DNA from 2 places in the Ornithinibacillus xuwenensis genome. Region 1 is predicted to be linked to the other one. Evidence: a T-box and tRNA genes for the amino acid it is inferred to sense, from the RefSeq annotation. Region 1 holds a T-box; the other holds one or more tRNA genes.
The links. A T-box is a leader RNA that pairs with one kind of tRNA and senses whether it is charged. The one in region 1 lies ahead of glyQ (glycine--tRNA ligase subunit alpha), so its partner is inferred to be a tRNA-Gly.
Positions count from the first base shown of each region.

Region 2: it encodes a tRNA-Gly, which carries the amino acid that the T-box ahead of glyQ (glycine--tRNA ligase subunit alpha) is inferred to sense. The anticodon was not compared.

Region 1 covers NZ_JBDIML010000001.1:332,340-344,291, reverse strand. The annotation lists gene dnaG (DNA primase) at 1-1,257, opposite strand, end outside; gene ABC228_RS02055 (pyruvate, water dikinase regulatory protein) at 1,778-2,578, opposite strand; gene ccpN (transcriptional regulator CcpN) at 2,599-3,228, opposite strand; gene glyS (glycine--tRNA ligase subunit beta) at 3,315-5,399, opposite strand; gene glyQ (glycine--tRNA ligase subunit alpha) at 5,399-6,277, opposite strand; T-box leader at 6,341-6,516, opposite strand; gene recO (DNA repair protein RecO) at 6,576-7,319, opposite strand; gene ABC228_RS02030 (YqzL family protein) at 7,348-7,500, opposite strand; gene era (GTPase Era) at 7,675-8,577, opposite strand; gene ABC228_RS02020 (diacylglycerol kinase family protein) at 8,769-9,125, opposite strand; gene ybeY (rRNA maturation RNase YbeY) at 9,115-9,579, opposite strand; gene ABC228_RS02010 (HD family phosphohydrolase) at 9,580-11,718, opposite strand; gene ABC228_RS02005 (PhoH family protein) at 11,777-11,952, opposite strand, start outside.
Region 2 covers NZ_JBDIML010000003.1:380,290-392,241, reverse strand. The annotation lists gene ABC228_RS11390 (ABC transporter permease) at 1-189, shown strand, start outside; gene ABC228_RS11385 (ABC transporter permease) at 186-1,298, shown strand; gene ABC228_RS11380 (DinB family protein) at 1,402-1,896, shown strand; gene ABC228_RS11375 (alpha/beta hydrolase) at 2,039-2,989, shown strand; gene ABC228_RS11370 (S9 family peptidase) at 3,068-5,065, opposite strand; gene ABC228_RS11365 (P-loop NTPase family protein) at 5,152-5,664, opposite strand; gene dat (D-amino-acid transaminase) at 5,744-6,619, opposite strand; tRNA gene ABC228_RS11355 (tRNA-Gly) at 7,115-7,188, shown strand; gene queG (tRNA epoxyqueuosine(34) reductase QueG) at 7,413-8,561, shown strand; gene ABC228_RS11345 (methylated-DNA--[protein]-cysteine S-methyltransferase) at 8,575-9,090, shown strand; gene ABC228_RS11340 (amidase domain-containing protein) at 9,133-9,975, shown strand; gene trmL (tRNA (uridine(34)/cytosine(34)/5-carboxymethylaminomethyluridine(34)-2'-O)-methyltransferase TrmL) at 10,034-10,507, shown strand; gene ABC228_RS11330 (2-oxoglutarate dehydrogenase E1 component) at 10,965-11,952, shown strand, end outside.

The DNA.
Region 1 (11,952 bases):
ATCAAATTCTGTGCTTAATTCTTTCACATAGAATTCTCTTTCAATAGAACTTTCTATATTCGCAAGCTCCATCAGTACCTGTTCAAGGTATCGTATACGGTCACCTTCAAGACTTAAATTATAGTCTTTTTTAAGGTAGCGCATATAGAAGCTTATAAACGTATCGCTTGCATCAATTACTTCTTTCTTAAATGCTTCACCACCATATTTCTTAATATAGCTGTCTGGATCTAATCCATCTTTTATATGAGCGATTTTCACCTGACAACCTACTTGTTGGAGAATTTTAGATGCTTTGTACGTTGCTTCTACACCTGCATTATCACCGTCATAACAAATGATAACCGTATCTACATATCGTTTTAATAATTTCGCTTGTAACTCTGTCAATGCAGTTCCCATTGTAGCAACTACATTTTGCACCCCAGATTGATAAGCAGATATGACATCCATGTACCCTTCAAATAATATCGCTTCACTGGTTTTACGAATATGCTTTTTTGCTAAATCAAAGTTATAAAGTAATTTCCCTTTCTGAAATAGCTCCGTTTCAGGACTGTTTAAATATTTTGGTTCTTGGTCCTGTATTGCCCTCGCCCCAAACGCAATGGTTTTCCCTAGATGATTTCGAATAGGATAGATAACTCTCCCTCTAAACCGATCTGTTACAGAGCCATCTTCTTGGTTACGAGACAACAGTCCAAATTTCACTAACAACTGTTGATGAAAGCCTTTCTTTTCTAAGAAAGTTGCCGTGAAATCTTTTGTGTTGGGAGCAAATCCAAGCTGAAACGTATCAATGGCTTCATCTGTTATTCCTCTTTCCTTCAGATATTGATAGCCTGCCTTACCATCCTTTGTAAAACGTATCAAATGATGGTATAGTTTCGTTAACCATTCATGTGCAGATAGAACTTGTTGATTTTCTTGTGACAAAGAAGTTTCTCTTTGGATGGTATTCGTTGGCAATTCAATATCAGATCGGTCTGCTAGGAATTTAATTGCTTCATAAAACGAAAAACTTTCCATTTCCATTAAAAAGGTCACAACATTTCCACCTTTACCACAACCAAAGCAGTGGAAAATCTGCTTCTCTTGTGTAACTGAAAATGAAGGTGTGTTTTCTCCATGAAACGGACAAAGCCCAAAATAGTTTCTTCCTTGTTTTTTTAGTTGAACGTATTCGCCAATAACGTCAACAATATCATTGGAACTACGAATTTGTTCAATTAATTCCTCAGGTATTTGGTTTGACATGAAAACCACCATGCTTATAAATTTTTAAGGACCATTCCATAATATAGTATAGATTCGATATCCACTTAATAAAATCCTTCATATTTCGACAAGTTTTTTGATAAAGTCGAAAAAAATTCCTTCTATTAAGTAAAAGTATCTTAGAAGGATATAGAAGTAAACATAATGAAGAATAATCTTTTTTTGTAAAATCGTTCTTACAATTTATGAATAGACTATTTATGTATAAAATAAACATTTTTATTTAGTCTAATAATACTATTCTACAAAAAGTTTCGGATTCCTTCTTAATTATGAATGTTTTATTTTTCAGAATATCCATTAAATGTGTCTATACTAGTCTATACAATATCTTCTATTTTTACACAAAAATTTATTATAATACATTTCATGAAAAATTACTATTATAATATTAAAAAAAAGCTTGTTTTATTATAAAAAAATTTTTCTATGTGAAAGTAACCGTATGAAAGGAGCATTTCTTCCTATTCAGAAGAGGAATGCTCCTTTCGATTAAGGGTTATCCTTTTATTAATCGTAGTATCTGATTAGCAGTTTCTTCCACCGCTTTATTGGATACATTAACAACTCTACAACCAATTCTTTCCACAATTTTATCAAAGTAATCCAGTTCTTGATGGATTCGTTTAATATTTGCATAGGTTGCTTGGTCGCCTAAACCTAACGCTTTTAGTCTTTCTTTGCGAATGTCGTTTAGTTTTTCAGGTTGAATCCGCAACCCTATACATTTTGATCTGTCGACTTCGAACAACTCTTCAGGTGGCTCTACTTCTGGTACAATTGGAATATTTGCGACCTTTAAACGTTTATGAGCTAAAAATTGTGATAGTGGAGTTTTGGATGTTCTAGAGACACCTATAAGAATAATATCTGCTCTCGCAATACCTCTAGGGTCCCGCCCATCATCATACTTTACTGCAAATTCAATTGCTTCTACCTTTTTGAAATAGTCTTCATCCAATTTATGAACGAGACCAGGCTCTAATCGTGGCTGTCTGTCAAATACTCGCTCCATTGCTTGTAGCATTGGACCCATTATGTCAATTGCTTCAATGTCTAACGCAGATGCTTTTTCATTTAAGTAATTTCTGAGCTTTGGGTCCACAAGTGTAAAACCAATAATGCCATCCTCATCCTTAGAACGATTTAGCGCGTCATCAATAGTTTTCGTATCTTCTACATATGGTATGCGTTGAATTTCATAATCTTGATAAAATTGACTTAATCCTGCTTTAATTACTAACTCAGCCGTTTCTCCGACAGAATCTGATAAAATGAAAACCGTTTTTTTTGAATCCATTGGTATCATCCCCCTAAGGTTTAGATATGATTATCTGAAATTAATTCAACAAACACCTTTGTAATGGTAGTTTTGGTTACTCGCCCAACTACTTCTAAACCTTTTGACGTCTCCTTTACAACAGGGAGTCCATCAATCTGTTTATTGATTAGATGTTTTGCGACATCAAATAATAAATCGTCCTTCATACACACCGTAATATTTGGCATTCTAGTCATAATAATATGAACTGGCAATGCGCTTAAGTCCTGCTTACCAATTGCTGCCCGCAGAAGGTCCTTTCGCGATACAACGCCTGTCAAACAGGAATTATCGTCCACGATAAATAAGGTTCCAACATCTTCTAAAAACATCGTTGAAATCGCATCATAAACGGATGCACTTTCCTGTACAACAATTGGAACAGATTGATACTCAAATACTTTATACTTTTTTATCTTCTCTGTTAACAATTCCGAACCAGTTTTTCCAGTGTAAAAATAACCTACCCGTGGTCTAGCATCCAAAAAACCCGCCATCGTTAAGATAGCAAGATCCGGACGCAATGTAGCACGCGTTAAATTAAGTCTCTCAGCGATATGCTCTCCCGTAATGGGGCCATTATTTTTTACAATCTCTATTATTTTTTCTTGCCGATTGGATAATTCCACAATTCCACCACCCAACAGTTTAAAGACATACTAATTGTAATTATAGCTTATATAAACAGGAATGAACATTACGTATTTACAAATAATTAAAAATGTTGCTTCCATTCAATTGCATTTAAGTCCGCAAAGCTATTAACAAGTGTTCCAATACGATTCAACAATGCTAATCGGTTTTTTCTAATTGCATCATCATCCGCCATAACCATATTATGATCAAAGAATGTATGAATCGGTTCCGCTAGCTCCTCTATATGAGAGAATGCCTTATCCAGTTTATCTTGTTCCAGTGCATCTTGGTATACCATCTGTACATGTTGGTAGGATTCAAACAAACTCTCTTCCGAATCTGTTTCAAATAAGTTTGAATCGACATTGAATTCCTCTGTTTTCTCAGCCAGGTTTAATACACGGCTTAATGCTTCCTGTACTGGCTTAAAGGATGAGTCGTTTCGCTTTTCAGATAAGATCCTTGCTTTCTTTAAAATAGTTGGCATAACACCAAGCTCATTTGCAGTTACAGCCTGAATGATATCCTGCTCGATACCATTTTCCTTTAGAACAAATGCTGCACGTTGTCTCAGGAATGGCGTGATTTCTTCTTGTAGTCGTGCAAGATCAAAATTTTTATTTTCTACTGACTGATAAAGTTCTTCTACCATTTGGAACAGTTCAGCAACAGTAATGTTCCATTTTGATTCATTAAGTATTTTTAAGATACCGATTGCCTGCCTACGTAAACCATACGGATCTTGTGAACCGGTTGGCTTTAGGCCAACTCCAATACAGCCTACTATTGTGTCAAGCTTATCAGCAATACTCACAATAGAGCCAACCAATGTACTTGGTAATTCACCAGTCGCACTGGTAGGCATATAATGCTCGCTTATCGCCTTAGCAACCGCCTCATCTTCTCCAAATAACCGAGCATATTTTTCCCCCATTACGCCTTGGAGCTCTGTGAATTCATTAACCATATTTGTCATTAAATCAAATTTAGTTAGTTTAGCCGCACGAGTAACTTTCGTTATTTGGTCTGCATCCAAATTCAATCGCTCTGCAATACTTCTGGAAATCGTTACAACTCGATTTACTTTATCAAGTATTGTACCAAGCTTCTCTTGAAATACAACATTGGACAGCTTATTAACGTAGAAATCTATGTCATGCTTTTGATCTTCCTGGTAGAAGAAGTTGGCGTCAGACAATCTTGCTCGTAAGACTTTCTCATTCCCCTTCATTACAGTTTCAATTGCGTGATTGTCACCATTTCGTACAGCTACAAAATAAGGGAGTAATGCTCCAGCCTTTGATTTTACCGGGAAGTATCGTTGATGCTCTTTCATCGATGTAATGAGTACTTCCTCTGGTAGCTCCAAGAATTCCTTCTCAAACGAGCCCACAAAAACGGTAGGAAATTCAACTAAATTTTTGACTTCATTAAGTAGATCGGAATCTATAGGTACTTGAAAACCACGCGTCTCTTCCAGCGTTTTAATACCATCTAGAATCATCTGCTCTCTTTTCATTGAATCGACAATGACATAATTCTTTTGTAATTTATCCTTATACTCTAAAGGATTTTCCAGAGTTATTTTTTCACCTAAGAATCGGTGTCCAAACGTTTCATTACCAGCTTCAACACCTGAGATTTCAAATGGAATGACGCTGTTTCCATATAATGCAACTAGCCATCGAATCGGTCTAGCATAACGCATGGATTGAGTTCCCCAACGCATGTTTTTACCGAATTGTATGGATTCGATAATCTCTTTAAAATCTGGCAATATTTTTTCCGTTGGCTGCCCCTCTATTACTTTATTGACAAATATATAGGTAATGCCCTTAAGTTCTTTTGTGTAGATATCATCAACTGTTTTACCTTGGCCCTTTGTAAACCCAATCGCAGCCTTCGACCAATTACCATCGCTATCTTTGGCAATTTTTATTGCAGGACCTTTAACTTCTTCTTCAATCGTTGCCTGTTCCTCTTTAATATTGTGGATGAATACAGCCAATCTACGTGGCGAGGATAAGGTCTCGATCGATTGAAAAGATATGCGTGATTCCTCAAGCCATTTTGACGTTCTTTCAGCGAGCTGCTTTTCTGCATTATCAACAAAACGAGCTGGTAACTCTTCTAAGCCGATTTCAAATAAGACGTTCTTTGCCATTATTGATCCTCCTTCTTCAGCATTGGAAAGCCTAGACGTTCTCTTTCCTCAACATAGGATTTTGCTATATTTCGAGCTAAATTACGAATTCTAGATATATATCCTGTTCTTTCTGTAACAGAAATGACTCCTCTTGCATCTAGTAAATTAAACGTATGAGAACACTTCAGAACATAATCATATGCTGGAAAAATCAATCCTTTATCCATCGTTTTCTGCGCTTCTTCTTCATACATTGAAAACAATTCAAACAACATATCCACATTGGATTCTTCAAACGTGTATTTTGAATGCTCGTACTCAGGCTGCTTAAAAATGTCGTGAACGGTGAACCCGTCTGTCCATTCAAGCTCAAAAACATTTTCTTTATCCTGAATATAGGAAGCTAGACGCTCAATTCCATAGGTTAATTCAACTGTTACCGGATTTGCTTCCAAACCACCAATTTGCTGGAAATACGTAAATTGTGTGATTTCCATTCCATCAAGCCAAACTTCCCAGCCTAGCCCTGCAGCACCTAGGGTAGGGTTCTCCCAGTTATCCTCCACAAAACGAATGTCATGCTCTAAGGGGTTAATTCCTAGAGTTTTTAACGACTCTAAATATAATTCTTGAATATTATCTGGAGACGGTTTAATGATGACCTGGAATTGATGGTGTTGATATAAACGATTAGGGTTCTCACCATATCTACCATCTGCTGGTCTACGAGATGGTTCTACGTAAGCAACTCGCCATGGTTCAGGCCCTAAGCTTCTCAGCAATGTCATTGGTGACATTGTACCTGCTCCTTTTTCAACATCATACGCTTGCATTAAGATACAATTCTGTTCAGACCAATACTTTTGTAGCGTTAATATCATATTTTGGATATTCATTTACCCTTTACCTCCATTATAAATATTAAAAAACCCATCCCTATGTCTATAAACAATTACAGACATAGGGACGGGTTTTATTCCGCGGTTCCACCCTACTTGCTTTATTCATGAATAAAGCCACTTGTATGGTTCATGCTCCAGAGCGCCTTCCAAACTGTACCATTATCCAGCTCTCACCACCCTGGACTCGCTAATAATTGTATTCAGTAAGTACTCTTCTCTTTCTATGCATGTTGCTATTAAATATGTTTCATATTACTTTAAAATTGCTTTCATTGTCAACTTATGTATCTTATTATTGCAATTTACTTAACTGATTAAGAAACTTTTTAGACTTTAGATAATACCCACCATATCGTTCGTAATAAGCATCTAAAATATTTCGTAAGAGCAATCTGTTCCCTTCTTTTACAGAAATATTTCCAATTCGTTCCAATCCAACAGAGGAAATAATATATAATAGCTTGGCAACTGCATCTGGCAATCGAATCGCCTCTTGATCAAGATGGTTACATGTTGGGCATAATAACCCACCCTCTACCATTGAAAAGGTATAAGGACCATTCTTTCGACCACAATGTAAACACTGATTGACAGTAGGAGCAAACCCTCCTGCTTTAAACATTTTAAGCTCATACATCATGATTGGTATGTCAACGTCATCCTTTTCACTAATCCACTCAAGCGTATTCGCTAATTGCGTATAAATTTCTAAATTAGGTGTATTCTCATCTAAGAGTTTATCCGTTAGTTCAGCTAGATAAGCAGCATATGCTGTTTTAATAATATCTTCTCTAATCAAACGATTAGAGTTTATAATCTCTCCTTGTTGAATGGTGCTCAATCCTTTATTGACATAAACAAAGAATTGTCCATAAATGAATGGCTGCGTTACAGCAGCCATTCTACTTTTAGGTTTTTTGGCACCTCTCGCTAATGCTGAGAATTTGCCTAGCCTTTTACTGAATATCGTAACAATTTTATGGGTTTCACCATAGTCTCTGGTTTTAATGATTATACCATCTATCTTTTCTAGCATACAACATCACCTTCTTTATCACTGCATGCTACATATTGGAATCCACCGGTAAAGTATCCACATGATTAGTTGAGCTCATTTCTTGATCCAGCTCCTGTGATTCATTTTCTAACTCTTTCATAAGTAAATAGGTCTCAATATTTCCTGTTTGACTAAATAATTTCCAAGCAAAGTCGATCACAAGAAACCACACCTTTCTTTATACTTCTCTAGAAGTATCTTTTTTTAAGTTAGAACATTGTCTAAGCAGCTAGTTGATTCTGGATACAATGATTTACTCTTAGGTAACCAATGTTCCGGATACTATTATAGTTTCCATACACGCTGAAACAATTAGTTTAAAAATTTTCCATATCTAGTACTCGTCACTTCGGAACCCATATTCATTCAGTTGGGTTTGCTTATTTCGCCAATCTTTTTGTACTTTAACCCAAAGCTCCAAATAGACCTTTGAGCCAAGTAAAGCTTCAATATCCTTCCGAGCATTTTTACCGATATTTTTTAGCATGCTACCTTGTTTTCCTATCAGTATTCCCTTTTGTGATTTTCTTTCTGTCACAATGACAGCTTGTATATATACTGCATTAGATTCTCTGTTTTCAATATTTTCAATTACTACTGCAATCGAATGTGGTACTTCTTCCCTTGTTAAGTGTAGTACCTTTTCTCTTATTAATTCACTAATAACAAACCGCTCTGGATGATCGGTTATCTGATCTGCTGGATAAAATTGTGGACCTTCAGGTAAATGATTTTTTAGCACACCTAATAGATGATCAACATTATTTCCCTGCAGTGCAGAAATAGGGATAATTTCTTCAAAATCATACTTGTCCTTGTAAAGCTCTATTAGTGGTAATAATTTCTCTGGGTGAACTAAATCAATTTTATTAACAACTAAGAACACGGGACGCTTGACACGCTCAAGTCGATCAATAATAAACTGGTCCCCTCTTCCATAGCCTTCATCTGCATTTATCATAAAGAGAATTGCATCAACTTCATTAAGCGTATTTTCAGCAATTTTGACCATAAAATCACCTAGACGATGCTTTGGTTTATGTATTCCTGGTGTATCGATAAAGACAAACTGTGCATCATCCTGTGTTAAAACACCTTGTATTTTATTTCTCGTTGTTTGCGGTTTATCGCTCATAATAGCTATTTTTTGACCAATTACTTTATTCATAAAAGTTGATTTTCCAACATTTGGTCTACCAATTATCGTGATAAAACCAGACTTATAATTATTTTCCATATGAATCCTCCATGATGTTCCTTTTCCAACTATATTGAATCTATGTTTGCTATATTATACTACAAATCCTTTCTAGTTTCATGTTATCGACAAAACCTTTAAAAAGATTATTTCCTTCGATAAATATTGACTTATAATAAAAGGAAATGTACATCCAGTACAAAAAAAGGGGACATCATAATGTCCCCAAATCACGCAAATAGCCTTGGAATAAAGATGATTAAACCGACCACGAGGGCTGTCATAGAAGCCACAAACACACTCGCGGCAGCAATGTCTTTTACTTTTTTTGCAGCCGGGTGTATCTCTGGTTTTATATAGTCTATTACCTCTTCAATTGCAGTATTTAATATCTCTGTAGTAAGAACCAATCCAATGACGGTTACTACACTAACCCACTCTACTAAGGTTATACCAAACATAAGTCCAGCAATAATAACAACCACCATTGAAACTATATGCAAGCGAAAATTCCATTCGGACTTCAAAACCTCTCGTAAACCATTCCAAGCAAATTGGAACCCAATGGATTTTTTCTTATCGACCAAGATTGTATTCTCCTAAAATTTCTTCTTGTTTTTGAAACATTGCCTTTTCTTCTTCTTCATTCATATGATCATATCCTAACAAATGTAGGAAACCATGAACAGCTAAGAATCCAATTTCTCTTTCAACTGAATGATTATAATCAGATGCCTGTTCTTGCGCTTTTTCAAAAGAGATAATAATGTCTCCAAGCGCTAGTGGTAACTCGTCTCCAACGATTTCCATTTCACCCTCTACCGATTCCTCTAAAGCAAAGGATATAACATCTGTCGGCTTATCTATATTTCGGTAGTCGCGATTAATTTCTTGTATTTCCTTATTGTCCACGATGGTTACTGAAACCTCAGCGTTGATTGGTACTTTCTCTTTTCTGCCAGCTAAGTTTAATAGTCCTTTTATTAATTCAAATTGACTTTCTGGAACTGAATTCGTGTTGTCATGAAAATCTATTAGCACTTATTTTTCCTCCTTTGACGGATATTGAATTCTAGAGTGAAAAATCCCCTTTAATGTTTCACAAATTGTCTGATGTATGATTTTGACTTCTTTTATCGTTAATGGACATTCATCTAATTGCCCATCCATTAAGCGACTGTTTACGATATTCGATACAATTTCATCAATCTTTTCTTCTGTAGGCTCTTTTAATGAACGCACGGCTGCTTCTACGGAATCACAGATGGCTATAATTGCCGCTTCTTTTGACTGTGGTTTTGGACCTGGATAACGAAAGTCTTCCTCTCGTGCATTAGAATTAGTTTCCTTCTCTTTATAATAAAAATACTTTAAAAGCGTTGTACCATGATGCTGCATGGCAACATCAATAATTTCCTTTGGCATACGATGCTTCTTCAATAAATCTGCCCCATCATAAGGATGTCTAATAATAATTTCCGCACTTTGTTCTGGTGATATAACATCGTGTGGATTTTTTATGGATAATTGATTTTCGATAAAGTAGTGTGGTCTTAATGTTTTACCGATATCATGATAGTAAGCTGCAACACGTGCTAACAATCCATTAGCACCAATAGCATCACATGCTGTTTCACTTAAATTCGCTACCATCACAGAATGGTGATAGGTACCTGGTGCTTCGGTGAGAATCTTCTTCAGTAGTGGTTGGTTTGGGCTAGATAGCTGTAATAATTTCATATCCGATAGAATACCTAGACCTGTTTCAAAGAAAGGCAATAATCCAATCGTGAACACTGCAGACAAAAATGCAGAACCAACTCCAAAGCCAGATAATACAAACACATCACCTAAAGCATATTTTTCAAAAGATAGAAATACAAATAATAATATAGTGATTACATTTACAACAGACATTCCGATACCCGCTCGAACAATCGCAAGACGGTCCTTCACATTCATTAAAAATACGATTGCTGCAAATTGCGAGAAGAAGAAATAAATCATTGCTTCAATATTCAGGGTCCCAGGTATTTCCCCATTAAAGATAACTCCGCCAAGTATGGCATATAATATAGCCAAAACAATTGCGAGTCTCTCATTAATTAATTGTTTTACTAATAACACCCCTGTTGCAACAGGTACGATAAAGAATAGTTGATTCGCTTGTGTCGTGTAAAGACTTATAACCTTCATTAAAGAAATAATAAAAAAGCTTATTAATAGGATAGAAGCAATTTTTCCTTTATCTAAATGTTTTTTGAAATCAAGCTTGTTCATTTCATACGCAATTACCGAACCAATTAACACGATGAGCATACCTAGACCAATCACAGGAAATACATTACGATCTTCGTTTAATAATCCTACTAGATTAATTTTCTCATAGATTTCATGTGTAATCGTTTCGCCCTCACGAACGATAACCTCACCTGCATTAATCATAACTGGTTCCACATTACTTGCTGCTTGCCTACGGGCTTCTGCTGTTTTCTCGGAGTCATAAAAAGAGTTCTCTACAACCGCAAAATCCGTTAACTCTACTAGTGCTTCAATCAAATTTTGTTCTAGTGTCGAGTACTTAATGTTCTCTTTCACATTTGTAATAGCTGTATTGATGTTTTCTGTTCGTACTCCCATTTGATACTCATCTTGAAGATAGGAGATAAATACTTCCTTACCCTGCTCCCGATCTGCTTCCGGGACATCAATTAGTCGTAAAAACACACTATCTTCAACGTTTTCCGTTATTGTATTCGACAATAACTGTTTTAATCGTTGTACTTTTTCACGATTCGTTAACTGTACAGGCGTACCATTTGTATCCTCTTGATCCTCTTCTTTGATTTCCGACTCTAATTTATCAATCGCATTAAATATTTCCTCTATGTATCCTATCTGCTCCTCGGAAACATCGGGAGAGATATCAAATCGGTCTTCGACATTCTGAACTGCTTCCCTTGTTTTCCTTTCTGTTTCTTGTTCATTTTCAATCGTTATTGGTGAGCTGATGGTTTCTCTTGCATTCGTTAAGGGCTCAATATCGTACGTTTCAGTATATACATTATTGAAAGTCAGTAAAAAGAAGTAAAGCGACAATGCTAGTACGGGCACTATTATCCGAATCCACTTTGTTCGAACCCTTAATATAAATGCCACCATGTTTTTAATAGTATTCATGTTTTCACTCCCTTTTCCGTTCTAATAATATAAAGAAATAAGACCCAACGTCTGGGTCTTATTGTTCCTGACTCGTGTTGTTTTTTTCGTATGCATCAATAATTCGCTGTACAAGCGGATGACGCACCACATCTGTTTGCGTAAGATGTATAAACGAAATCCCCTTAATTGAAGCCAATAGTTTATCGGCAACCTGCAAACCAGATTTAACACCTTTTGGAAGGTCGACTTGGG
Region 2 (11,952 bases), on a different contig from region 1:
TATTTACCGCTTATACAAACAATTGGAAATATGACCCCTAACGGCGCAAGCTTGACTGCTTATGTAACATTACTAAGAGGTGATGGTATTGCTGCCATTGATAGTCAGCTCATATATCTCGTATTATTTGGCATTGTGATGGTTATTATTGCTGGCCTTTGTTTTCCAAAAAGGGGGGTATCAGCATGATTGGGATTTTACTAGCAAAATTCAAAACGTTTATTCGTAGTCCATGGTCATTTGTCGTATTTACAGGTATGTCAATGGTGTTTGCGTTAATTTTTGGTGGAACAAGTATGGATAAAGCATATATACCTGTATATACAGATGATGAATTATTAAGAGAATCTTATATTGGTGAGGAATTAGAGAAGCAGGATGCATTCGGATTTAATTGGGTTACTAAGGATGAATTACAAAAACAAATATCGACTGGCATGGCAGAGGTTGGTGTTATCCTGAAAGATGAGGAATATCAAGTTATTGTTGGTGTTGATTCTTACAATGTTAATCTAGTACAGCAGATAGTGTCGAGTATCTATAAAGAAAAGATTGAAAGAGAACAAATCGCAGAAGCGGCTAATTTATCATCGGAAACGGAGAAAAAAAGCTTTTTAGAAGAGATGGATTTCGCACTAGAAAATCCAGTATTCAAGATAAAATCAGAAAGCTTCCGCGGGGAAGACGCGTTTGTATATGACAATTCATTGCATCGGTTGTTTGGATTTTCATTATTTTTCGTAATCTATACCATTGCTTATAATGTATTACCGATATTGGTGGAAAAGCGAGATGGTATCTGGGATCGTATGATATTATCGCCATTAAAGAAATGGGAAATGTATGTTGCGAATTTGGTATATAGCTTTATAACTGGCTTTGCTCAGGTCATCATTATATTTTTGATGTTCCGATATGTAATTGGTGTTGATTTTCATGGGAAATTCATTGAAACATTACTTTTGTTAATGCCTTATGTGTTTTCCATTGTTTCGCTTGCGATATTATTAACTGCTGTTGTTAAAACCGTGCAGCAATTTAATGCAGCTCTTCCAATATTGGCTGTAAGTATGGCGATGATTGGTGGTGCCTACTGGCCAATTGAGCTTGTAGAATCTAAGTTCTTATTAACACTGGCTAAATTTAATCCATTAACCTATGGTATGGAAATTTTGAACGGTGCAGCAGTATATGGACATTCATTAGAAGAATTACTGGTTCCGATTAGTATATTATTGCTGATGGGAGTAATAATGATGGGATTAGGAATTCATTTAATGGAAAGAAGGCATGTGTAAACGAAGAGAGGAATGGCTGTTATAGTGGCCATTCCTCTTTCTCTATGAATTGACGCACTTAATTGTTATAATATTCTTAATATAATGGATTGGAAGTGATCGAATGGAAGTAAAGAATAAGGCGAGGAAGGATTTAATTATAGAAATTGAAGGGATATCAGATAAGGAAATTAATCGTAGAATAGCAACGGATACATGGTCTATCGGACAGGTTTTAGAGCATTTGTATTACATTGAGAAAGCATTTATTAAAATGATTACGAGGCAGCTGGAAAGCGGAGAGGATGTTTTTGCGAAGGAACAACCAATTCAATTAACGGTTGACCGTTCATACAAGGTCCCATCTCCTGAATTCGCTATTCCAAGTCCCGAGGATAAGAAATTAGACACGTTAATAAAACAACTAAATTCCTCCCATCAAATTCTAGCCGACCTTATTCATCAGACTGAACCAGAACAATTAATCTCTCGTGGAATTCCACATCCAATATTCGGTAATCTTAGCTTGAAGCAAACAATCGACTTCCTTGGCTATCATGAAATGAGGCATATTGAACAGATAAAGGAAATAAAGCATGCTTTAGGTGTTACAAAATAGATTATTATGCCATCATCAATAAAAGATGGTGGCTTTTCAAATAAATACCAACGAAATGTTTCTATTTTTTGTGAAAATTTCTAGTATAATAGTATAATAGATAAATTTACATCAAGAGAGCACACCACAGGGGGACGGCAAGGTGAAAAAGGTATTAAAAATTGTTACAGGTCTTATCATTCTATTATTAATTATCGATATTATTGCTAGTTTTTATTTTTATGATCTTGCTATCAAAACTGGTCCTAAGGAATTTTTACAGGGAAACAAAGACCTCGAGGTTTCAGCCGAGACAATGGATGTTTTACTAGAAGGGTCCTGGCGTGACTGGGTAGCTAATCAAGACTTCGAGCGGATCGAGATGACATCAAGGGATGGTTTAACGCTTCAAGGTTACTTTCTTGAAGCCGAGGAGCCGACTAATAAACTGGTAGTCGCTGCACATGGTTATCTTGGTCGAGGTAGTGATATGGGATTATTTGGGCAATATTACTATGAAGAATTGGGTTACAACTTCTTTACTGCTGATGCACGTGGACATGGAAGAAGTGAAGGTGATTATATTGGTTTTGGTTGGCCGGATCGCTTAGATTACGTGGATTGGATAGACTTATTGATTGAAAGACTCGGTCCTGACACAGAAATCATACTTCATGGACTATCAATGGGTGCTGCAACTGTATTGATGACGAGTGGGGAAGAGCTTCCGTCAAATGTGAAGGTTTTGATAGCGGATAGTCCTTACACGAGTGTTCAGGAATTATTCTCCTATCAGGTTACGAGAATGTTTAACTTACCACCATTTCCTGTAATTAATACAACCAGTCTTGTCACAAAAGTAAAAGCAGGATATTCCTTTACAGAGGCATCTGCGTTGAAACAGGTTAAGAACACAAATATACCAGTCCTCTATATCCATGGTAATAAAGATACATTTGTGCCAACTAGTATGTCGCAAGAACTCTATGAAAATACCCAAAATGCCGAACTCGTTATTTTTGATGGGGCAAATCATGGTGAATCCTTTGTGATAGATGAAGAAAGGTATATTGAAGTATTAAATGAATTCTTGGAAGAGAATGATCTAAAATAAAAAGCTGACTGATTAAGACGATATCCTCTCTATTAGAAAGGATGTATCTTAATCGGCCAGCTTTTTTACTTTTTTCGATTATAGGTAGTTATCAAACCATCGAGTAATATGGTTTAGACGTTCTACTCGCATTTCCGGCTTACCACTTCTACTTAATTCATGGTTTGCTCCTGGGAATCTAACAAACTCAACTTCTTTCTTGAGATGCTTCAATGTTACAAATAATTGTTCGCCTTGCTCGATAGGACAGCGATAATCTTGTTCGCCGTGTAAAATTAATAATGGGGTCTCCACCTTATCTGCATATTTTAATGGGGATATATCCCATAAGGCTGTTGGATTATCTAGTAAATTGTGACCGTGCTCCCACTTATTGAAGAAATATCCGATATCACTTACTCCGTAAAAGCTTAGCCAGTTACTTATGGAACGCTGCGTAACAGCAGCTTTAAAGCGATTGGTGTGTCCGACTATCCAGTTGGTCATGAATCCACCATAGCTACCACCAGTAACACCTAAGCGGCTTTCATCTACAAAGTTATACGTTTCAACAACATAATCAACCGCAGACATTAAGTCACCATAATCTCCGCTACCGTAGTTCCCACGACAAGCATCAACAAATGTTTGTCCATAACCATGACTACCACGAGGGTTTGTGTATAAAACGGTGTAGCCTTTGGCAGCAAGTAATTGCATTTCGTGGAAGAATGTTTGCCCATACATGACATGTGGACCACCATGAACCTCTAAGATAAGCGGATATTTTTTATCTTCTTCAAATCCATAAGGACGTAACAACCATCCGTGAACATCCCACCCATCTTTTGCCTTGAATGAAATTCTTTCAGGTTCACTAAGTTCAACCTCATCTAAGAATTCTTTATTAGAATCTGTTAATTGAACTGCTTCAGCATTAGAATCTAGTAAATAGAAATTACAAGGATTTGTTGGTGTACTTACGCCAACAACAAAACGTTCTTGAGTTGCGTTATATGAAAAGCCAAACACATGGCTGTCCACGTTATATAACTCTTTTAATTCGCCTTGTAAGCTTACTTCATAAAGATTTGTTACTCCGTTATCTGAGCCAATGAAATATATATGATTTTCATCCTTTGACCATACCGGACCATTTTCTGAAGCGCCTAAACGAGTGTCACCAGCAATAAGATCGCCTAAAGGAAAATCCCATTTCTCGCTAAGACAAGATAGTTCCTTAGTAGATATATCATAGATAAATAGTTCTGTTAATGTTGCACCGGCAAATTGTTGTTTATGCCCTAAGAAGGCAATTTTGTTTCCGCTAGAAGAGAATCGAGCTGTGTAGTAAGATCCCTTACCATCTGTAAGCTTCGTTATTTCTTTTGTAGCCGTATCGATTGTATACAAGTCACTCTTAATTTCATAGTCAGCATCTTCACTAAGATTACCAGCGATTAGAATAGTTGACCCATCTGGTGAAATATCCTGGTATCCGTGATGGTGATTGCCACTTGTTAACTGTGTAAATGTCTCTTTCTCTAAATCGTACAGAATGATTTGTGACTTTTTATCATCAAGGAATCCTTGGGCATCAGATTTATATTTTAAATTTTTTACGATCAGAGGTTGTTTGCTTTTTTCTTCTCTTTCTTTTTGTCTTTCTTCTTTGGACAGTTCTTTTTGGTTTGTTACATCATCGTCCTCGTCTAGTGTTGCTGAAAAGATAATTAATTTTCCATCCTTTGACCATTCCGGATTCACAGCACCATTTTTGAACGTTGTAAGCTGTTTTGCTTCACCGCCATCAGTAGGAAGAAGCCATAGTTGTGGGACACCGCTTCGATTGGATTGAAACACAACTGCTTTTCCATCAGGAGAAAAACGAGGATTACTGTTTTTATCTTGGCCAAACGTCCATTGTCTTGTGGTTTTTTCACTTAAACCTTGTACAAATAGATTTGATTGATATTCTTTTTTATCATTGACAGTGGTTGATACAAATGCGTATTGAGATCCATCAGGTGAAAGCTGAGGATCACTAAATACTTCAAGCTTCATAAAGTCTTCTGTTGTGATTGCTCGTTTTGACATAAAAAAACCTCCAATAATCGTAGTGAATTTTCAAACTTATTTCTATTTTAAACTATTTCGTGTTTCGAAGCAATTAGATTACTAGATTAATTGGTCTGTTTTAAAGCTTCCAAAAAAGTGTTTAATTGTCTTCGGTTTTTGAAAATATGTATATCCTTACCCTGTAGGATGGATAATCGTTCATACATCTTAGGAGCATTGTTTTTATTATAGTTTTTCGTCCATCGAATAAACTCGAGATTCAATCGTTCTGGGCAGTCTTTGCCAATGTCAGGTCTGGTTTTGTTGCGATATTGAAATCTCCTTCTCGTGATTCCATATAGACATCTAATAGTTGAGTAATTAAGAAATATGATAGTATCTGCATCCTCTAATCTTTTTGGTAGCGTGACACTATAATTACCATCGATGACCCATTCTTTTTGTGTTAATATCTCATCGTGTTTTTGAAGTAGTCCTTCCTTATCAATTGGTTCCCATCCTGGTTTCCAAAAAATTGAATCCATGTGGTAAACAGGAATGTTTAATATTTCACCAATTATTTTAGCAAGAGTTGATTTACCAGCACCAGGGTTGCCGAGAATCGTAATCTTTTTCATAAATTCCTCCTCTTTCAAATCGTAATATTCTGATAAAATTGATGAAAATAAGTATCCCAAGTAAATGGGATACTTATTTCTATGCATAGTTTTCAATTAGGTTTTCTAGTATGTTAGCATCCTTTTCATATGCAGTTTGTAATTGTTTGGTGATAGGACCAGGTTTTCCAGTGTTAACCGGATGCCCATCTACTGTAACAATTGGTGTAATTTCAGAGGTACTGCTTGACAAGAATAGCTCATCTGCACTCCAAATATCATCTAATGTAAATGCTTCTTCGATAAATGGAATGTCGAATTCAAGAACAAATTGCTCTATTGCCATACGAACGCATCCATGTAGAATATTGTTTGTGGTTGGATGTGTAAATATTTTTCCGTTTTTAACTAAATAAACGTTGGATGAAGAACATTCTGTAACATGACCATTTCTATGAAGAATCGCTTCATAGCAGCCGTGTTCTTTTGCTTCCTGTTTAGCCATAACATTCGGTAATAAGTTTAAACTTTTAATATAACAATTTTCCCAACGGATATCTCGATGTGTAATAACACCTACTCCATTTTTCATTGTTTCTAAATTACGTGGCTGAGACTGTATATATGCATAGATGTTCGGATCGACATCTTTTGGAAAAACATGATCTCGTGGTGCTGAACCGCGAGAAACTTGCATATATAACTTTCCATCCTCTGTCATTTGATTTCGATTTAATAGTTCTTGAAGCATATGTTTTAACTCATCTTTCGTAACCATGAGTTTGATTTTAATAGCTTCTGTTGATCTGAAAAGTCTATCAATATGCTCATCTAATAGATAGTAGGTTCCTTTGTATATACGGATGACTTCATATATGCCATCTCCAAATTGAAGAGCGCGCTCTTCGAGTGGAAATCTTAGACTATCACGATGTGTGAATTTTGTTTGAGATAGTATTACTGGATAGACTGACAAGCTTTATCGCCCCCTCATTATTATGATTATTTTATTACTTCCTCGTACCATTGTAAATAATTGTTTTTATATATTATTCGATTCGAGAAAATAAGTTAAATAGTCCTAGGAATGCCTAATGATTTGCCAAAGGTAATTGTTCAATTTTGTAGACTAGTAGATATATAGTCTTGGCGATGAGTCACAATAAAGAAGGGAAATGAATATAGTTGTTTTAGGCAGATTTGGTGAAACGATGCAAAAGTATTTGTAAAGTTTTGTAGAAGAATGTATAAATATCCTCTTGCATCTATTTTATGTTCTTGTTATAATTACTTTTGTACTCAAAAAACAACTTATATGCGGGTGAAGTTTAATGGTAAAACTCCAGCCACAAGCAAAGCTTCTGCCGACTAATCTGCGAGTTGCCCCGAAGAATATGCTTCTTCGATTTTGCTAGTAGATGCAGGGGCATGATTATGCGTACGAAAAATTTCATAAAATTTCTATTAATATGCGGGTGTAGTTTAATGGTAAAACTCCAGCCTTCCAAGCTGATGTCGAGGGTTCGATTCCCTTCACCCGCTCCATACATACATATGTCCTAACGCAGTGTTTCGTAATAAACTTACGAGGCGTTGCGTTTTTACTTTTTATCCCCTTATGAAATTGGATAAAAAGGGACCTCTAAAAGAATGAAATTCCACATAAAATATCTACAATGTCCCAATTACCAAATACAAATACTTAACAAATAATAATGCAGATAGTATCTTAAGAATAAATCAGGCTAAATGGAAGGGAGGCGCTGCAGATGAATACGAACCAGTTAAAACAAGAAATTATCGAATATAGTAAAAAAATCGGGATTGATAAAATCGGGTTTACAACAGCCGATGTGTTTAGTGAACTAAAAGAACGTTTGAAGCGGCAACAAGAGCTCAGGTTTCAATCAGGCTTTGAAAAAGGGTCTAATGAAGAACGTACCGAACCAAAACGGTTGTTGCCAGAAGCACAATCCATTATAGCTATTGCGGTTGCCTACCCTTCTCGAATGAAAGATGCCCCTAAAAGCACGAAAGAAGAGCGAAGAGGTTTTTTCTGTCGTGCATCTTGGGGGAATGATTATCACGATGTATTGCGAGAGCGTTTAGCAAAATTGGAGAGCTTTATTCATGCAAAAGTAAATGATGCTGTTACCAAAATAATGGTCGATACTGGAGAGCTTTCCGACCGAGCAGTTGCAGAGCGAGCTGGAATAGGCTTTACTGGTAAAAACACATTACTAATAACTAAGGAATATGGATCATTTGTGTATCTAGGGGAACTCATTACGAATATTCCATTTGTACCTGATTCCCCAGTTGAAGATAGCTGTGGTGAATGCAGGAAGTGTATCGATGCATGTCCAACTGGCGCTATTGTGCAAGGAGGTCAATTGAACGCACAGCGTTGTATTGCTTTCTTAACGCAAACAAAGGATTTTCTACCAGATGAATTTCGCGAAAAAATCGGAAACCGAGTGTATGGCTGTGATACATGTCAGCTCGTATGCCCCAAAAATAGGCAGGTAGATTTTCATATCCATTCGGAGTTCGAGCCAGAAGACGATATTGCAAAGCCAAAGCTTAAACCAATGCTTACAATATCCAATCGTGAATTTAAAGAGACATTTGGACATATTTCAGGTTCTTGGCGCGGGAAGAAACCAATACAACGTAATGCGATACTGGGACTTGGTCATTATAAGGATAAAACAGCAGTACCGGAATTAATTACGATTATGAACAATGATCCACGTCCAGTGATACGAGGAACAGCCGCATGGTCACTCGGGAAGATCGGAACAGAAGAAGCATTTGAAGCAATTACCAAAGCATTGGAAAAAGAAACAGATGTTGACGTACGATATGAAATGGATAAGGGATTAGCATTCCGTGAAGTGCAAGCTTCGCAAAAATAGGGGGAAGGAATTTATGTCGCTTCTATACGTTGATGAAATGGATTCACCTCTTGGAACTTTACTGATAGTCAGTGATGAGGATTCTATTTTGCGAATTGACTTTGGCTCGTATATGGATAACGAAGCTAACATTACTAGGTGGTCACAAAAGTACTTGAATCATAAAAATTTTGTCCACAACCCTGAAAAAGTTGTACATGTGAAGAAAGAACTGGAAGAATACTTTCAACAAAATAGAAAGGAATTCGGTTTTCAGTGTGCATGTTATGGGACAGCTTTTCAGAAGCTGGTATGGCAAGCGCTCATTGATTACATTCCATATGGAGTCACGAGGACCTATAAGGATATTTCCGTTGCTATAGGTAAACCGAATGCTGTTCGGGCTGTAGGTGGAGCGGTTAATAAAAACCCATTTTCAATAGTGGTGCCTTGTCACCGTGTTGTTGGGAAAAATGGAAAACTAATTGGCTATAACGGTGGTCTGGATAAGAAAGAATATCTATTAAGGCATGAAGAAATCGTGCTTTAGACAGGCGTTCCTTCCATATATATGCTAGTGGAGGGGATTATCATGGACTTGTTAAAGCAGTTTTGGATGGAATGCTTTGGATTAGATTATCATGATGAGGAATGGTGGCACCGGAAAAAGGCATCACTTGCAAATAGAAATGTACAAATTGTTCGAACAGCAGGTAAGGGTCACATCTTTCAACGCATTCGTTATGATCAAGAAGAAAAAGTGTATTATCACTTACATGTATCAATGCTCATGAAACAAGGGGATTATTTCTATCAGGAAGAACAAATAATTCCATATCAATTTCGGTTGAGATCTGGAAAGATTGCGGAACATAGACAGTTGAATGAAAATGAACCCGAAGAGCAACTGGAGAAGTTAATGCCAGAAGGCGAAACAGATCGTACTGTTCGATTCGCATATGACCGATTAGCAGCGGTTCAATATGCGGAAAGATGGTGGAATAGTTATAATCCTGCTTATAAAAAATTTGATGTAGATTGTACAAATTATATATCCCAATGTTTGCGAGCGGGTGGTGCACCAATGCGTGGTGCTCCTAATCGGAACCAGGGATGGTGGTACCAAGGGAATAATTGGAGCTATAGTTGGTCGGTTGCTCATTCGTTCAGGTGGTTTTTAAGTGGGTCGACGCATGGTTTAAAAGGAACGGAAGTCGATTCACCAGAGGAGTTAATGCCTGGTGATGTCATTTGTTACGATTTTGAGGGGGATGGCAAATGGAACCATACAACGATTGTTGTAGCAAAAGATGCCAATGGAATGCCATTAGTAAATGCTCACACTCATAATAGTAGACATCGCTATTGGGCATATGAAGATTCTACGGCGTATACACCAAATATTAAATACAAGTTTTTTCGGATAGGCGATTAGTGCTATAATAATAACGTTATGCAACTTTAGAGACATAAAAGAGCAAGGAGAAATGATTGTGAGTTTACATGTCGTTTTATTTGAACCAGAAATCCCAGCAAACACAGGTAATATTGGAAGAACCTGTTTAGCGACTGATACAACGCTGCATCTTATTCATCCGTTAGGATTTTCTACAGAAAATAAAATGGTTCGCAGAGCTGGCCTTGATTATTGGGAGAATGTTGATATAAAGGAGCATGATTCCATTCATGCCTTATATGAAAAATATCCAGATGGAAAGTTTTATTATATAGAAAACTTTGGCACGAAGCATTATACTGATTTTGATTTTAGTGATCGAGATGAAGCGTTATTTTTTGTATTTGGAAAAGAAACTACCGGTATCCCAAAAGAATTATTAGAAGGTAAAGAAGACCAGTGCTTACGAATTCATATGAATAATAAAGTTAGGTCTTTAAACTTGTCCAATACTGCTGCAATCTTAATCTATGAAGTATTAAGACAACAAGGGTTTCCCAATATGGCATAGCAAAAAACGTCACTTCCCTCTTAATATAGGGAGTGACGTTTTTTTAGGTTAACATTACTGGTTTTTCTTTGGTACTCCTGGCTTTGCTTCATATCCAGCAGTGAAGATAGCTGTAATGAACGTTATCGTTACACCTAGAATTAGTGCTAATTTCATAGTGGTATCCTCCTTTAGCATAAAACAATATGTAGGGACTGTTATAATATGTCCCTATTATAACGAATAAATGTTAGAATGTGAACTAGGATTAGGAACATTTGCATGAACAGATAAGTGTGAATATTCGTTATCTTTTTAATTCGATACAATTCTGGGATAATGCGCATAACATATATTGTTTCCCGTTATAAAATAAGGTATATTAGTTGATGAAGAATCTAGACAGTTCTATAATTAGAATTGTGTTTAACAACCGTTTTCATACGGAGTAAGTTAACTTCTAATGGGGGTATAAGACGTGGCACAAAATGATGAATCTTCACAAGGATTCTGGGGAGAGTTTCATGGTCCTAATATGGGGTACTTAGAAGAACAGTATGAACTATATAAAAAGGACCCTCAAGCAATTGATCAATCATTAAGAGAAATGTTTGATCAACATGGAGCTCCTAATTGGTTAAAGTCAACAACCAATACGATACAAGAAAGTTCTCAAACTACTTCTATAAATGATGTCAAAAAGATTACCTCAACAGTGAAATTTGTTGAGGCTATTCGTCGTTTCGGACATTTGGAAGCAGACATTTACCCAGTAAGTGTTCAGGATGAAAGAAAATCTGAATTATTAAATCCACAAACTTATGGTTTAACGGAAGCAGATTTGAAAGACATACCTGCATCTTGGGTGTGGGAAAAAGCGCCTATCGGAGTGGATAATGCGCTAGATGTTGTTCGAGAGTTACGCAAATATTATACGGGTACGATTACATTTGAATATGATCATGTAGACAGTGATGAAGAACGAAATTGGTTATCGGATTATATTGAAACGGGAAACGCTCGTTTGGATTTATCTGATGAAGAGAAGAAGCAATTATTAGACAGACTCGCAAATGTCGAGGGGTTTGAAGGTTTTTTACAAAAGACATTTGTAGGACAAAAACGTTTTTCAATTGAAGGACTAGAAGCGATGGTTCCAATGCTTGATCATATTGTCAAGCATGCAACGGAAGATCGAGTAGAAAACATTATGATGGGTATGGCGCACCGTGGAAGACTAAGTGTGTTAGCTCATGTATTAGGAAAACCAATTGATAAAATCTTTTCCGAGTTCCACCATTCGCCAAATAAGGAACTAATTCCTTCTGAAGGATCAAGAGGAATTAATTATGGCTGGACCGGGGATGTGAAATATCACTTCGGTGCTGTAAGAGATGTGAAAGATGGGGAAGAAACAAGAATTAGAATAACCCTTGCACATAATCCTTCACATTTAGAATTTGTGA